Regions from separate parts of the Micromonospora sp. WMMD967 genome, predicted to be linked through region 2. Evidence: riboswitches for the same ligand, from Rfam matches in the RefSeq annotation. Region 2 holds a riboswitch; each other region holds the start of a gene.
What was found. Region 2 has a riboswitch for cyclic di-AMP ahead of O7631_RS15205 (C39 family peptidase). Riboswitches for the same ligand answer to the same signal wherever they lie in the genome.
Positions count from the first base shown of each region.

Region 1 (4,205 bases), 3.6 Mb from region 2:
GTGAGCTGCACCCCCTGATCGTCCAGGTCCGTCAACTGCCGCCCCGACCCGGTGCGCAGGCCAGTTACACGATCAACGACCGTCTGGCGGTCGGCCCGCTGCGCTTCACGACCACGTACCACGCGGACGTGCTGATCAACGAGGACGACGAGATCGTCATGGTGGCCCGTCAATGGCCGGCCACCACCGTGCGCAACCACACCCGACTGCGCCCCGAGCCGGACGGCCTGGTCCGGATCGACGTCGAGATCACACTGACCGCGCCGGCCCCCCTGTTCCGGTACGCGTTCCGCCAGGCCCGTGCCGCCCACCTCGCCCTGGCCACCCGACTGGGACCGGCCCTGGAACGCGCCGACGACCCCCCACCGGCCGCCTGACCCGCGCGCCCCACTCGCGCCCCGCGCGCCCAAACCTCACGCCCGCGCGCCCCACTCGCGCCCCGCGCGCCCGCGCCTCACGCCCGTGCGCCCCGCGCGCCCGCGCTCCGCGCCCCGCGCTCCGCGCCCCGCGCCCCGCGCCCCGCGCGCCCGCGCCCCGCGCCCCGCGCCCTCGCCCCCAAGATCCGCGCAATATCCCGGATGTTGCTGCCTCCGACGTGCGGGAGACAGCACTATCCCTGATGTTGCGCGGATCTTGAGGGCGAACACCCGGCGCGACCGCCCGCGGGCGGATCGGCGCGCCCGCAGCCCTCAAGGTCACGCTCGATCATGGATGTAGTGGCCTCACGGCGCTCAGGCCACCACTACATCCTGGTTGCAGCGCGATCATGGCGGCGAACACTCGCCGTGGGGCGTTGTCGCGGTTGGGCGCCGCGATCATGGCGGCGAACACCCGCCGTGGGGCGTTGTGGCGGTTGGGGGCTGCGATCATGGCGGCGAACACTCGCCGTGGGGCGTTGTCGCGGTTGGGCACCGCGATCATGGCGGCGTGGCCGCCGTTGGGCGGCGTCGCCCTCTCGCGGCGCCTTTGTCGGGGGCGACGATCATGGCGGCGTGGGCACCGACGTGCGGGCGGTGCTCGCGGTGGTCGTTCGGGCGGCCTGCCGGCGGCCCCACGGCTTGTAGGTGGAGAGCACCGTCGCGATGATCATGAGGGTGGTCGACACCGCGGGCGCGATCACCAGGTCGGCGCGATCGCGTACGGGCAGGGCGGCGCCCAGCGCTCCGGCGTGCCGCAGATTCGGGGTGAGCAGGAACAGCACCAGTCCGACCATCACCGTGGTGATGACGAGTTTGACCAGCACCCACCGGTAGCGCAGGAGGCCCCACGGGGTGAGCAGCGCGCTGACGACACCGATCAACCAGACCAGGACGCTCAGCGGTGCGAACAGGACGGTGCCGACCAGCGCGCCGACCGGGTAGAGGACGGCCGGGTCGGCGCCCCGCTGTACGGCGATGCCGAGGGTGAGCAGCACCAGGTCCGCGCCGAGCCAGCCCAGCGAGGTGACCAGGTGCAGGGTGAGCAGTGCCTTGCGGGCGGTAGGTGGGATCCGAGGCATACCGCGATGCTGCCCGCTGACCGTGGCCGGGTCGTCCGATGACCGGCGACATCGGGTGTACGTCCCGCGACGTAGCCGTGGCCGGTGCTCCTCGACGGGGGCACCGGCCACGAGCGGTCAGTAGACCGACAGGTGTACGTGGTTGGTGTGGTCGCTGGACGGGTCGCCGCCCGCCCCGCTGTACGACTTCCACCCGCTGCTGGGCAGCCAGATCTGCCGGTACCAGATCACGTACAGCACGGCGAGCCGGTCGGCGTTGCGGATGAAGTACGCCGCCAGGTTGTTGCCGTACGTCTTGTCCCCGCCGGTGGCGTCCCCGCCGAAGCCGCCCTTCTGCGCGGCGAAGTCGCAGGCTCGGCCCTTCGGGTGTTCGCCCGAGCCGCCGTTGCGGTGGCAGGAGACGTACCGGGTGAAGCCCGCGGCCTTGGCCTGGTTGAGCGCGTGCAGGGTGCGCGGGGTGATGCAGCCGCTGGCCGGCGTGGGGTCGTCGACGCTGCACGACTCCTTCGGCCAGGAGCCGTCGGAGTTGCGTGGCGCGGCCTTCGCGTTGCTGGTGGAGGTGCCCCGGTTGGAGCCCGTGTCGGCGGTGGTCTGCGGCTTCGGGGTGGTGGCGACGGTCAGGGCCCGCTCGGCCTGCTCCTTGCGCTTGGCCATCACCGCGACCTGCTTGCGCTGTTCGTTGATCTCACCGTCCAGGGCGGCGCGGGTCCGGTTGGCCTGGTCCTTCGTGCTGAGGAGGTCGCGCAGCACCCGGTCCTCGTTGGCGGCCACCGCGTCCAGGGAGGCGGCCCGGTCCATGAAGCCTTCCGGGGTGTTGCTGTTGAGCAGCGCCGAGATGGTGCTGAGTCGGCCGGTGCGGTACGCGACGCCGGCGATCTCGCCGACCTTGCCGCTGCGCTGGTCGAGTTCGACCTCGATGGTCTTCAGTTGGGTGGTGAGCTGCTGCTGCCGCTGCACGGAGGTGTCCAGGGAGCGTTTCGCGTCCAGGTAGCCCTTGCTGGCGGCTTCGAGCTGGGCGCGGAGTGCCGGGGTGCCGCCCTCTTCGTCGGAGTCGGGTGCGGCGGCCCGCTGGCCGGTCGGGGGAGCGGCCGAGGCGGTGCCGGCCGGCAGCGCGACGCCGAGAGCGAGCATCGCGACGATCAGGGCCGCCAGTCGGGCGGCAGGTGGTCGTGCTGGTGCCACTGCGCATTCCTTCCGTCAGCCGCCGACCGGGTTAGCTGACGGGTTCGGGACGGAAGATCCCTACCGCTGACGCGGATGCACCCCAGGAACGTGGTTCCCCGGTTCGCCCGTGTGGGCGATTAGGCGACGACCACCACCGGCGCCGGGAGGCGCCGCCTGGTGGCGGCCGGGACAGAGCCTACCGGTACTGGTGGGGCGGCTGCAGCGAATGTGACGGACGGTGAGTGCGTCAGCACGGGGAAGTCACCTTCACCACTCGATCGAGCCGCACGACCCGGAGGCGGCGCCTGGCTCGATCTGCAACGTGGCGTGCTCGATTCGGAAGTCGTCGTGCAGGGCCGTACGCGCGGCGGTGAGCACCGCGCCGACCTCTGCGCCGGGCTCCATGGTGAGGTGTGCGGAGGCCACGTCCATGCCCGAGGTGAGCGTCCAGACGTGCAGGTCGTGCACCTCGACCACGCCGGGCACCGCGGCCAGCCGGTCGTGCACGGCGGTCACCTGGAGGTGTTCCGGTGCGGCCTGCACCAGGATGCGGATGGCTGCCCGGGCCAGCCGCCAGGTGCGCGGCAGGATGAACACACCGATGGCGACGGCGACCAGCGGGTCGGCCCACCACCAGTCGGTGACGGTGATGAGCAGTGCCGCGCCGATCACGCCGACCGAGCCGAGCAGGTCGCCGAGGACCTCCAGGTAGGCGCCCTGGATGTTGATGCTCTCCCGCGCGCCGGCGCGGAGGAGGGCGAAGGCGACGATGTTGGCGAGCAGGCCGAGGACGGCCACCAGGAGCATCGGACCGGTGATGACCTCGTGCGGGTCGCCGAAGCGGCGGATCGCCTCGATCAGCACGTAGACCGCGACACCGGAGAGCAGGACGGCGTTGGCCAGTGCGGCGAGCACCTCGAGTCGGTAGAGCCCGAAGGTGCGCTGCGGGTCGCCGGCGGCCCGCCGGGTCGCGGTGATCGCGGCGAGCGCCATGCCGATGCCCAGCACGTCGGTGAACATGTGCCCGGCGTCGGAGAGCAGGGCGAGTGACCCGGTGTGCAGGGCGGTGACCGCCTCGACCACCATCAGGGTGGCGAGCAGCCCGAATGCCGCCCAGAGTCGACCCCGGTGCTGGTGTGCGGCATTGGCGACGGATCCGTGGTGGTGGTCATGACCTGCGCCCACGTGAACTACCTTCCGCCGCCGTCCGAGGTCCGGTCCAATGTATGTTCACATCGCAATGTGTGCAAGTGTGCGGGTCGCGCCTCCCCCCGGCGGCCGCTCGCGCAGGTCAACCGGTGGGGTCGATGGTGGTGAGTCGCTGGGTGGCCCGGGACAGCGCCACGTACAGGGTGCGTACCCCCGCACCGGGATCCGCCCGGATCTCGCTCGGGGCGACCAGCACGACTCCGTCGTACTCCATGCCCTTGGCCTCCAGGCTGGTGACCACCTGCAACCTCGGCGCGTCCAGCGCGTCCAGCCAGCCGGCGACCTCGTTGCGACGTGGCACCGGCGTGATCACGCCGACCGTGCCCTCCACCTC
Region 1 covers NZ_JARUBK010000001.1:6,801,265-6,805,469, reverse strand. The annotation lists gene O7631_RS30575 (SRPBCC family protein) at 1-377, shown strand, start outside; gene O7631_RS30570 (hypothetical protein) at 983-1,498, opposite strand; gene O7631_RS30565 (hypothetical protein) at 1,616-2,629, opposite strand; cyclic di-AMP (ydaO/yuaA leader) riboswitch at 2,685-2,816, opposite strand; gene O7631_RS30560 (cation diffusion facilitator family transporter) at 2,930-3,847, opposite strand; gene O7631_RS30555 (AAA family ATPase) at 3,954-4,205, opposite strand, start outside.
Region 1: it holds a riboswitch for cyclic di-AMP, as region 2 does, so the genes downstream of both, O7631_RS30565 (hypothetical protein) here and O7631_RS15205 (C39 family peptidase) in region 2, are expected to answer to the same signal.

Region 2 (4,205 bases):
GGCGGGTCCCACCACTCGCCTTCGGTGTCATCGGCCGCGCAGATAGACACACAGATCGGCGTCACGCCGGCGGTCGTCCGCTCACGACCAGCGGCGAAACCCATCGGGTGACCGGCCGCCGATTCGTCCACCTCGAGATCGCCACGGCTCCACCGGAAGCGCGTCAGCAGTGGCGCGGCCAGGTGACGTACCGCTTCAGCGCCCGAAACGGACGGGACGGACGGCATCAGCGTCAGGTCGACGTCCACCCCGTCGCGGGGCCCGTCGGCTTCGGTGCGGGACGCCACCAGACCCACCGCGCCGAGCGACGCGAGCAGGGACCGGCACCGACGCGCGGCATCGTCGAGTCGAGCGTCCACGACATTCAGGCTCACGGTGACCACAAGGGACGGATCAATAGCAGGCATCCGGCCGAATGTAGGTGTCGAAGGTGCGACCGCACGACCGATATTTCCGGTCGGGACCGCTCAGCGGTACGGGTCGAGCAGCGCCAGTACGGCCGCCGGGTCCTCCACGTGCGCGTTGTGGCCGAGACCGGGCAACGTGGCGACCGGGACCCCGTACTCCTTGAGCTGTTCGTCGCTGACCATCGGGTCGTGTTCCCCGCGCGCCAGCACGACCGGCGCGTCGGTCGCCGCCAGCAGCGCGGCCAGGTCGGGCTCGCCGACGGCGAACGCGGTCGGGTCCATGGCGAGGCGCCACCGGCCGTCGACCTGACGCAGGCCGGCGTCCACCACCGGATGGTCCGGCGGGACCAGGCCGGCCAGGCCGGACACCCGAAGGTAGCGGCGCGCCGCCTCGGCGCGGGTGGCGAACCAGCTGACCGGGCGGGCGGCGAGGTCGGCGGCGCGGGCCAGCTCGTCGGGTGACCAGACGGCCTTGATGCCCAGCCCGACCACGGCGTCCACGGGCGTCCCGGCGGCGCGGGCGGCCAGCGCGAGGCCGACCACCCCACCCAGCGAGTGCCCGAGCACGACGAGCCGGTCACCGGGCGCCAGGCCGCGCGCTATCCGGTCGGCGAACCCCGCAAAGGTGTACGACGGCAGCGGTGCCGCCCAGCCGTGGCCGGCGAGATCCGGCGCCAGCCACCGCCCCGCCCAGCGCTGCTCGAGCAGCGGCGCCCACGGCAACCAGACGTCCCCGGTCGTGCCCATTCCGTGCAGGAGCAGCAGGACCCGCCCACGACCGGCTTGACCACCCGATTCATCCACCACGGCCGCAGTCTCCCACGGTTCACGGCCCGGTACGAGAGTCGACGCCTCCGCAGGACACCGACGGCACCGACGAGAACGCCGCGGGCGTCGGCCCCTCGTGGGGGACGACGCCCGCGGCGGTCAGCGTGCCTGGGTCAGGCGGAGTAGCCCCGGCTGGCGATCCAGTTGGCCAGGTCGATGGTGGTGATCCAGTACGACGGGTCGGCCGCGTTGGCCGAGTCGGCGATCCGGACGGTACGGCCGTTGTCCTTGTAACCCACGACGGCGATGTAGTGACCGCCGCCGTAGGAGTGGTAACCGCCGTTGGTGTCGACGGCGTCGCCGACGACGTTCGCGACCACGCCACGGCCGTCGGTGATGGCCTTGACGACGTCGGCCTGGAGCCGGTCCATCTGGGCCGGGCTGGGGGCGCCGGCGAACATCCGGGTCCGGTACGGGGAGCCCTTCACCTCGGCGTTGAGGACCCGCGTGGTGTCCTCGGCGGAGTTGGTGCCCATCTCGGTGGTGCCCAGCTCAGCGCCGAGTTCCTCCTGGGTGCGGTCGATACCGGCGGCGCTGAGGGCGTTCCGGGTGGCCGCCGGGCCGCAGTTGTAGTACGTGTTCTGCGCCTCGTAGTCGTAGTCCAGCACCTTGGTCGCGGGCGGCTTCGGCGGCGTCGGCTTACGGGTGAGGTCGGGGTTGGCCTTGGCCTTGGCCGCCGGCGACGCGGCGGTGGTGGCCGGAGCGGCGGTGCTCGGCGCGGCGCTGGCCGACGGGGACGCCTCACGCACCTCGCCGCGGGAGGCGGCGACGTCGCTGCGCATCTCGGCGACAGTGGTCGCGGTGCGCTGGCCGGCGGGTGCGTCGTCGGCGGTGGTGAGCAGGGCGCCAGTGGTGGTGGCGATCGCGAGGGCCGCGGCCGAGGCGGCAACGATCTGGTACGGACGCTCGGTGGCGAAACGGCGGAGCTGACGCTGCAGGGTGTGCTTCACGGGGTCCTCCACGGATCGGGGGGAGAGCGGCACACCGGCGACCGGACCGGTATCCGGGCAGGCGCCAGCGCGCGGACCGTGGTCCGCGGATGGTGAACCGCTCAGGGGAACGCCCGGCGTGGCCGGGCGGTTAGGCGATGACCCGGGGGGTCAGCTCACCGTCACTGGACGAATGAGCGGGGGCACCGCTGCGCCGTGGAGGCGAGGGAACAACCGAGGGGTGGAAAGGTGCTGCACGAGGATGGAACTCCTTCCGACACCGCCTACCGGGTTAGCTGACGGATTCGGGCGGGAAGATCGCCCTACCGCGGGCTCTGGCTCGCGGATTCACCCCGGACTTACTGGTGGGTCCCCGGTTCGTTCATCACGATTGAGCGGGTCGGCGCGGCGTCGCCTCTTGCGATCGGTTACCGCACCGGACGGGACGACAGTACTGGCCCGTCCGCACCCCTGCCAAGCCAGCCCCACCTGCGTAAACCTGAAATGGAGCGGCAATTTCTGCGCGTATTGCCGATGACGTGACTCGATGGGACAAGCGGTTACGGTGACGCCTACGGGCGACAACCGGACAGGCCGCCGAGAACGCGGCCAGATTCACCGGAAGATTCGCGCCGATCGTGCCGGACGCCCGAATTCCGGTCGGCGTGACCCGGCTCACGTCACGGATCGGGCTCAACTCGCCCGCGCCGGCCGCCATCGCGCCACGACAGCGGGGCGGAACGCACCGGTCACCGTTCGCCGCGCGGGTAGCGGGTTCGGTCGCAGCCGGGCCGCCGCCGCGCAGCTCTCCGTCGCGAGTGCCCGCGCTGAGTCGGCAGCCAGTTCCGCGTCCCGCCAGGCAGCCCGCTCCCGGGATGCGGCGGCCTGGTAGTCGGCCAGCCGGGTGTCCCGGATCGTCCGGCTGAGCAGCACCTCCTGCTCGACCGGGTGCCGCCGGGGATCCCAGCCGCGCCGGTGCGCGAACACGTCGCCGAGCTGCGCCATGCTCAGGTCACCCCGCCAGTACGCCGTCATCGCGGCCCGGTGCAGGTAGCGCTCGCGGGCGGCGTACTCGGCCGGGGTGTGGGGGGTCTGCGGGGTGGGCAGCGCCCCAGCGCCCGCGAAGCGACGGGCGGCGGTGTCCGCCTCGTCGTACGCGGCCCAGGCCCGTTCCATCTCCTCCTGAGCGGTCAGCCAGTCAGCACGTCGCCGCTGCGCGGTCCGGGCCGCCCCGGTCGCGGCGACAGCCACCTCCTCGGCGTACCGGCGCGTGTCGGCGGCCTCGGCGGCGGCCACCTCACGAGCGGTGAGGGCGGCAGTGCGCGGGGCGTCCGGGGGTGTCTCCCGCTCGGGGCGGGCCACCAGCAGGGCGAGTACGCCCAGGGCCAGCAGGAACAGGGTGGACCAGATGGCGGCGGCCTGCGGCACCTCGGTCACGAACTGGTAGAAGACAGCGGTCTCCATGGTCGGCACCTCGGGAGAGAGCGATGCGATGGGAGCCCCACCGCCACCGGGCCAGGGCAGAGCACGGGCCGGCGGGGCGCGGAGCTGGTGGGTCGACAGGCGCGGCGGGGCGGGACGCTCGTCCCGGTGACTCAGCGCCCGGGTGGTGCCCGGGGTGCCCGGCTGCTCGGGCTGTGGACCAGGGGCAGCCGGTCGGACTCGGCCGCGCGCACCGGCCGCGGGCCGGTCGGTGCGGTGGTCTGGTCGCCGGGCGCAGCCGGTTGCGGGTCGACGGACCCCGCTGGGGAGGACTCCTCGACGGGCTCCCCGGTCGCCGCCTGCGCCTCGTGCACCGCCCCCTGTGCGCAGGTGGACGGGCAGGTCGCCGGGAGTGATCCGAGGCCGAACGGGGTTGGCACGGCGGCCGAGGCCGGGCCCGCGCCGAGCGCCAGGGCCGCGACGACGGCGAGGCTGGTCAGCACCCGCGTCGCCCAGCGCGCCACCCACCACAGCGGACAGGTGAACGCGACCGGAAGCACGACCTCACGCTACCGTCGTGCCGACCTCGACGCACCGACCACGGGCGTGTCGTCGCACG
Region 2 covers NZ_JARUBK010000001.1:3,248,845-3,253,049, reverse strand. The annotation lists gene O7631_RS15215 (hypothetical protein) at 1-359, opposite strand, end outside; gene O7631_RS15210 (alpha/beta hydrolase) at 468-1,214, opposite strand; gene O7631_RS15205 (C39 family peptidase) at 1,349-2,197, opposite strand; cyclic di-AMP (ydaO/yuaA leader) riboswitch at 2,431-2,572, opposite strand; gene O7631_RS15200 (hypothetical protein) at 2,858-3,628, opposite strand; gene O7631_RS15195 (hypothetical protein) at 3,760-4,146, opposite strand.

Region 3 (4,205 bases), 1.3 Mb from region 2:
AGCACGTCAGCCACGACTGGGCCGACCCGCTCGAGGTCGTGCACATGAAGGGCGAGGGCACCTTCGAGTACGAGGCGCTGCTGTTCCTGCCCAGCCACGCACCACTTGACCTGTTCTCCCCCCAGGGTCGCCGAGGCGTCCAGCTCTACGTCAAGCGTGTCTTCATCATGGACGACTGCGAGGCGCTCGTCCCGACCTACCTGCGCTTCGTCAAGGGCGTGGTCGACGCGCACGACCTGTCGCTGAACATCTCCCGGGAGATCCTCCAGCAGGACCGGCAGATCCAGATCGTCCGTCGCCGCCTGGTCAAGAAGATCCTCGCCACCGTCAAGGACCTGAAGGCCAACCACGCCGAGCGCTACCGCACCTTCTGGACCGAGTTCGGCGCGGTGGTCAAGGAAGGGCTGATCGACGACACCGACAACCGGGACACCCTGCTGGACATCCTCTCCGTGGCCTCCACCCACGACGCGACCGAGCCCACCGACCTGGCCGGTTACGTCTCGCGGATGAAGGACGGCCAGACCGACATCTGGTACGCCACCGGTGAGTCCCGGGCCGCCATCGAGAACTCGCCGCACCTGGAGGCCTTCCGGGCCAAGGGTCACGAGGTGCTGCTGCTCACCGACCAGGTCGACGAGGTGTGGGTCGAGCGGGTCGGCGCGTACGACGGCAAGACGCTGCGCTCGATCGCCAAGGGCGAGATCGACCTGGACACCGACGAGGAGAAGCAGCAGGCCGAGGCCGAGCGCGAGCAGCAGCGGCAGGAGTTCGCCGGCCTGCTCGACTGGCTCGGCACCACGCTGACCGACAGCGTCCGGGAGGTCCGCCTGTCGTCGCGACTGACCACCTCACCGGCCTGCGTCGTCGGCGACGCCCACGACCTCACGCCGACCCTGGAGAAGATGTACCGGGCCATGGGGCACGAGGTGCCCCCGACCAAGCGGATCCTGGAGATCAACCCCGGGCACCCGCTGGTCTCCGGGCTGCGTAAGGCCCACGAGCAGGGGAGCGACCAGGCGGCCCTGACCGAGACCGCAGAGCTGCTCTACGGCCTGGCGGTGCTCGCCGAGGGCGGTGAGCTGGCCGACCCGGCCCGCTTCACCCGGACGCTCGCCGATCGGCTGGCGCGCACTCTGTAGACGGTCGACACCCGGCCGGTGGGCCACCCGACCAGGGGACCCGCCGGCCGGTTCGGCGTGCGACGTCGAGCATCCGATCACCAACGGACACGTCGAGTCGCTCGGCGACACACCGTGATCTGGCTGCGCCACGGGCCTGATCGAAACCGGTCCACAGTGCTCTCTGCACAGTGGCCACTCGCCCGCAACCGCTGCGGGTGACGCCCCGCGTAGCCCGGTGAACAACTTCACAGGGGTTGGGCGATCGTCACCGACCGTGCCTAACGTCGGTCGGGTTCGCCACTGCGGACACCACGGCCGGCAACGCCAAATCCTGCCCCCGGCCGTCGGAACCCAGTCACCCGGGCAGGAGCGGGGGACCCACACGTTCCTCGGTGCACGTCACCTCGGGGTGAAGCCGCCACCGTGCGGCCGGGCTCCTCGGCCCGAACCCGACAGCTCACCTCGCCGGCGTGGAGGAAGCTCACATGACGTCAGTTCACACGCCCCGTCATCGACGGGTCACCACCCGCCGCCTCGCCGTCGGCACCCTGGCCGTCGGCGCGGTCACCGGCGCTGTCGCCCTCTTCGGCCCGGCCGCCCCGGCGCAGGCCGGAGTCAACTGGGACGCGATCGCCAAGTGCGAGTCCGGCGGTAACTGGAAGATCAATACCGGCAACGGCTACTTCGGTGGCCTGCAGTTCTCGCAGAGCACCTGGGCCGGTTACGGCGGCAAGAAGTACGCCGCCCGCGCCGATCTGGCCAGCCGAGGCGAGCAGATCGCCATCGCCGAGAAGGTGCTCGCCGGGCAGGGGATCGGTGCCTGGCCGACCTGCGGCAAGAAGGGCGGCTCGTCGGGCGGCTCCGCCACGAAGTCGACGAAGTCCACCGCCAAGTCGACGAAGTCCACCGCCAAGCCCACCGAGCGGCAGGAACGGCAGGAGCGGCCGTCGCGCGGCGAGCAGCCGGCGTCCCGCAACCATGAGCGCACCGCGTCGCCGTCGGGCGGCCAGACGTACCTGGTCCAGCCGGGCGACACCCTGTCGGAGATCGCCGACGCCCACCGGGTGTCCGGCGGCTGGCAGGCGCTGTACGAGCACAACCGGAAGCTGATCGGGGCCGACCCCGGTCTGATCTTCCCGGGTCAGAAGCTCAGCCTCTGACCGACGGCACACGAACGCTCGGCCGGATCACCGGCCGAGCGTTCGTGTGTGCTGCGCTGGTCAGCCCGAGTGCCGGGTCGGGTTCGGGTCACGCCGCCGAGGCGGACGCCTTCGGTGCTCGACGAGGCGCCACCGGGCCGGCGTTACGACCCCAGCGAGAGGCCGGTGCCAGGTCGGTCCCGCCGTCGACGGTCACCTCGACGGAGTCAGACCCGCCGCGGGACAGGCGCAGCGAATGCTCGGCACCCTGACGGGCAGCGCAGGGCCAGGCCTGCCCGGCGCACTGGAGATTGCGGCACTGACCCTCGTCGTCCGGCTCGTGGGCGCTCAACACGTCGATCGCCAGTTGCCAGAGCAGCGGGTCGGTCACGTCGTGCGGGCGCTCGGCGCCGCGGCTCGCTCGGTTGCTGGTGTCGTCGGACATGGTGGGTCCCCCCTTGTCAGGCTGTACCCCTCAAGGGTCACCCGTCGGCCGCCGGCTAAACCGCCGACCTGCTGTGATGTGTCTCCTGTCGCAACTCGCGCGCGGACACCGCACGCAGATCGGTCAATCCGGCAGCAGCGGCATCTCGACACCCGGCTCCCGGCCGAGCAGGACCGCACGGGTGAGCGCCGTCGAGCCGAACCGGTCGCGGACCGCGTCGACCGCGGCGTCCAACTCCGCGCCCGGGTCGCGGTGGAACGGCAACTCCGGCTGCACCGGACTGTCGTCCAGGTTGCCCACCGACACACCGATCAGCGTGACACCACGACTGTCGATCTCCGGCTGCGCCGCCCGCAGCAACGCGCGCGCGGCGGCGAGCAGCGGCGTCGTGTCCGCGGTCGCCTTGCCGATGGTGTGCGAGCGGGTCGCCCGGCTGTAGTCGCCGAAGCGCAGCCGCAGCACCACGGTGCGCCCGGAGCGCCCGGCCGCGCGCATCCGGCGGGTGACCCGGTCGACCAGGCCGGCGAGGATGGCGTCCAGTTCCGCCGGGGCGTGCGGGGTACGGCTCAGCGCGTGTTGGGCACCCATCGAGCCGCGTCGGCGACCGACCTGCACCGCGCGTGGGTCACGGTTGTGCGCCAGGGCGTGCAGGTGCCGGCCGGCACCGGACCCGAGCAGCGACACCAACGCGGCCTCACCGAGCCGGGCGACTTCGCCGACGGTACGGATCCGGTGCTCCCGCAGCTTCGCGGAGGTGACCGGGCCGACGCCCCACAACCGTTCGACCGGAAGGGGGTGCAGGAAAGCCGTCTCGGCGTCCGGTGCGACCACCAGCAGACCGTCGGGTTTCGCCACCCCGCTGGCCACCTTCGCCAGGAACTTCGTGCGGGCCACACCCACCGTGATCGGTAGGTGGACCCGCTCCCGAACCTCCCGACGCAGCCGCGCGGCGATGTCGGCCGGTGGCCCGACCAGCCGCCGCAGGCCACCCACATCGAGGAACGCCTCGTCGATGGAGAGCCCCTCGACCAGCGGAGTGGTCTGCCGGAAGATCTCGAAGACCGCGCGGCTCGCCGCCGTGTACGCCGACATCCGCGGCGGCACCACGATCGCGTCCGGACACAGCCGGCGTGCCTGCTGGCCGCCCATCGCGCTGCGGACGCCCCGCGCCTTCGCCTCGTAGCTGGCCGCGAGGACCACGCCCCCGCCGACGATCACCGGCCGGCCACGCAGGCGTGGATCGTCGCGCTGCTCGACCGACGCGTAGAAGGCGTCCAGGTCGGCGTGCAGGATGCTGGCACCGGGCGACACGTACACATGTTCGCATGGCATCCGGTGATCGCGGCAGTGACCTGGGCGAACGTGGCGTCAGTCGAGACAGAACTCGTTGCCCTCCGGGTCGGCCATGACGAGGTGACCGGCACCCAGCGGGGGAGCGGGCTCGTGGCGACTGAGCCGGGTGGCACCGTGCGCGGCGAGCCGTTCGGCCTCCTTCTC
Region 3 covers NZ_JARUBK010000001.1:4,585,153-4,589,357, forward strand. The annotation lists gene htpG (molecular chaperone HtpG) at 1-1,142, shown strand, start outside; cyclic di-AMP (ydaO/yuaA leader) riboswitch at 1,437-1,610, shown strand; gene O7631_RS20545 (transglycosylase family protein) at 1,610-2,284, shown strand; gene O7631_RS20550 (hypothetical protein) at 2,373-2,708, opposite strand; gene dinB (DNA polymerase IV) at 2,832-4,019, opposite strand; gene O7631_RS20560 (VOC family protein) at 4,077-4,205, opposite strand, start outside.
Region 3: it holds a riboswitch for cyclic di-AMP, as region 2 does, so the genes downstream of both, O7631_RS20545 (transglycosylase family protein) here and O7631_RS15205 (C39 family peptidase) in region 2, are expected to answer to the same signal.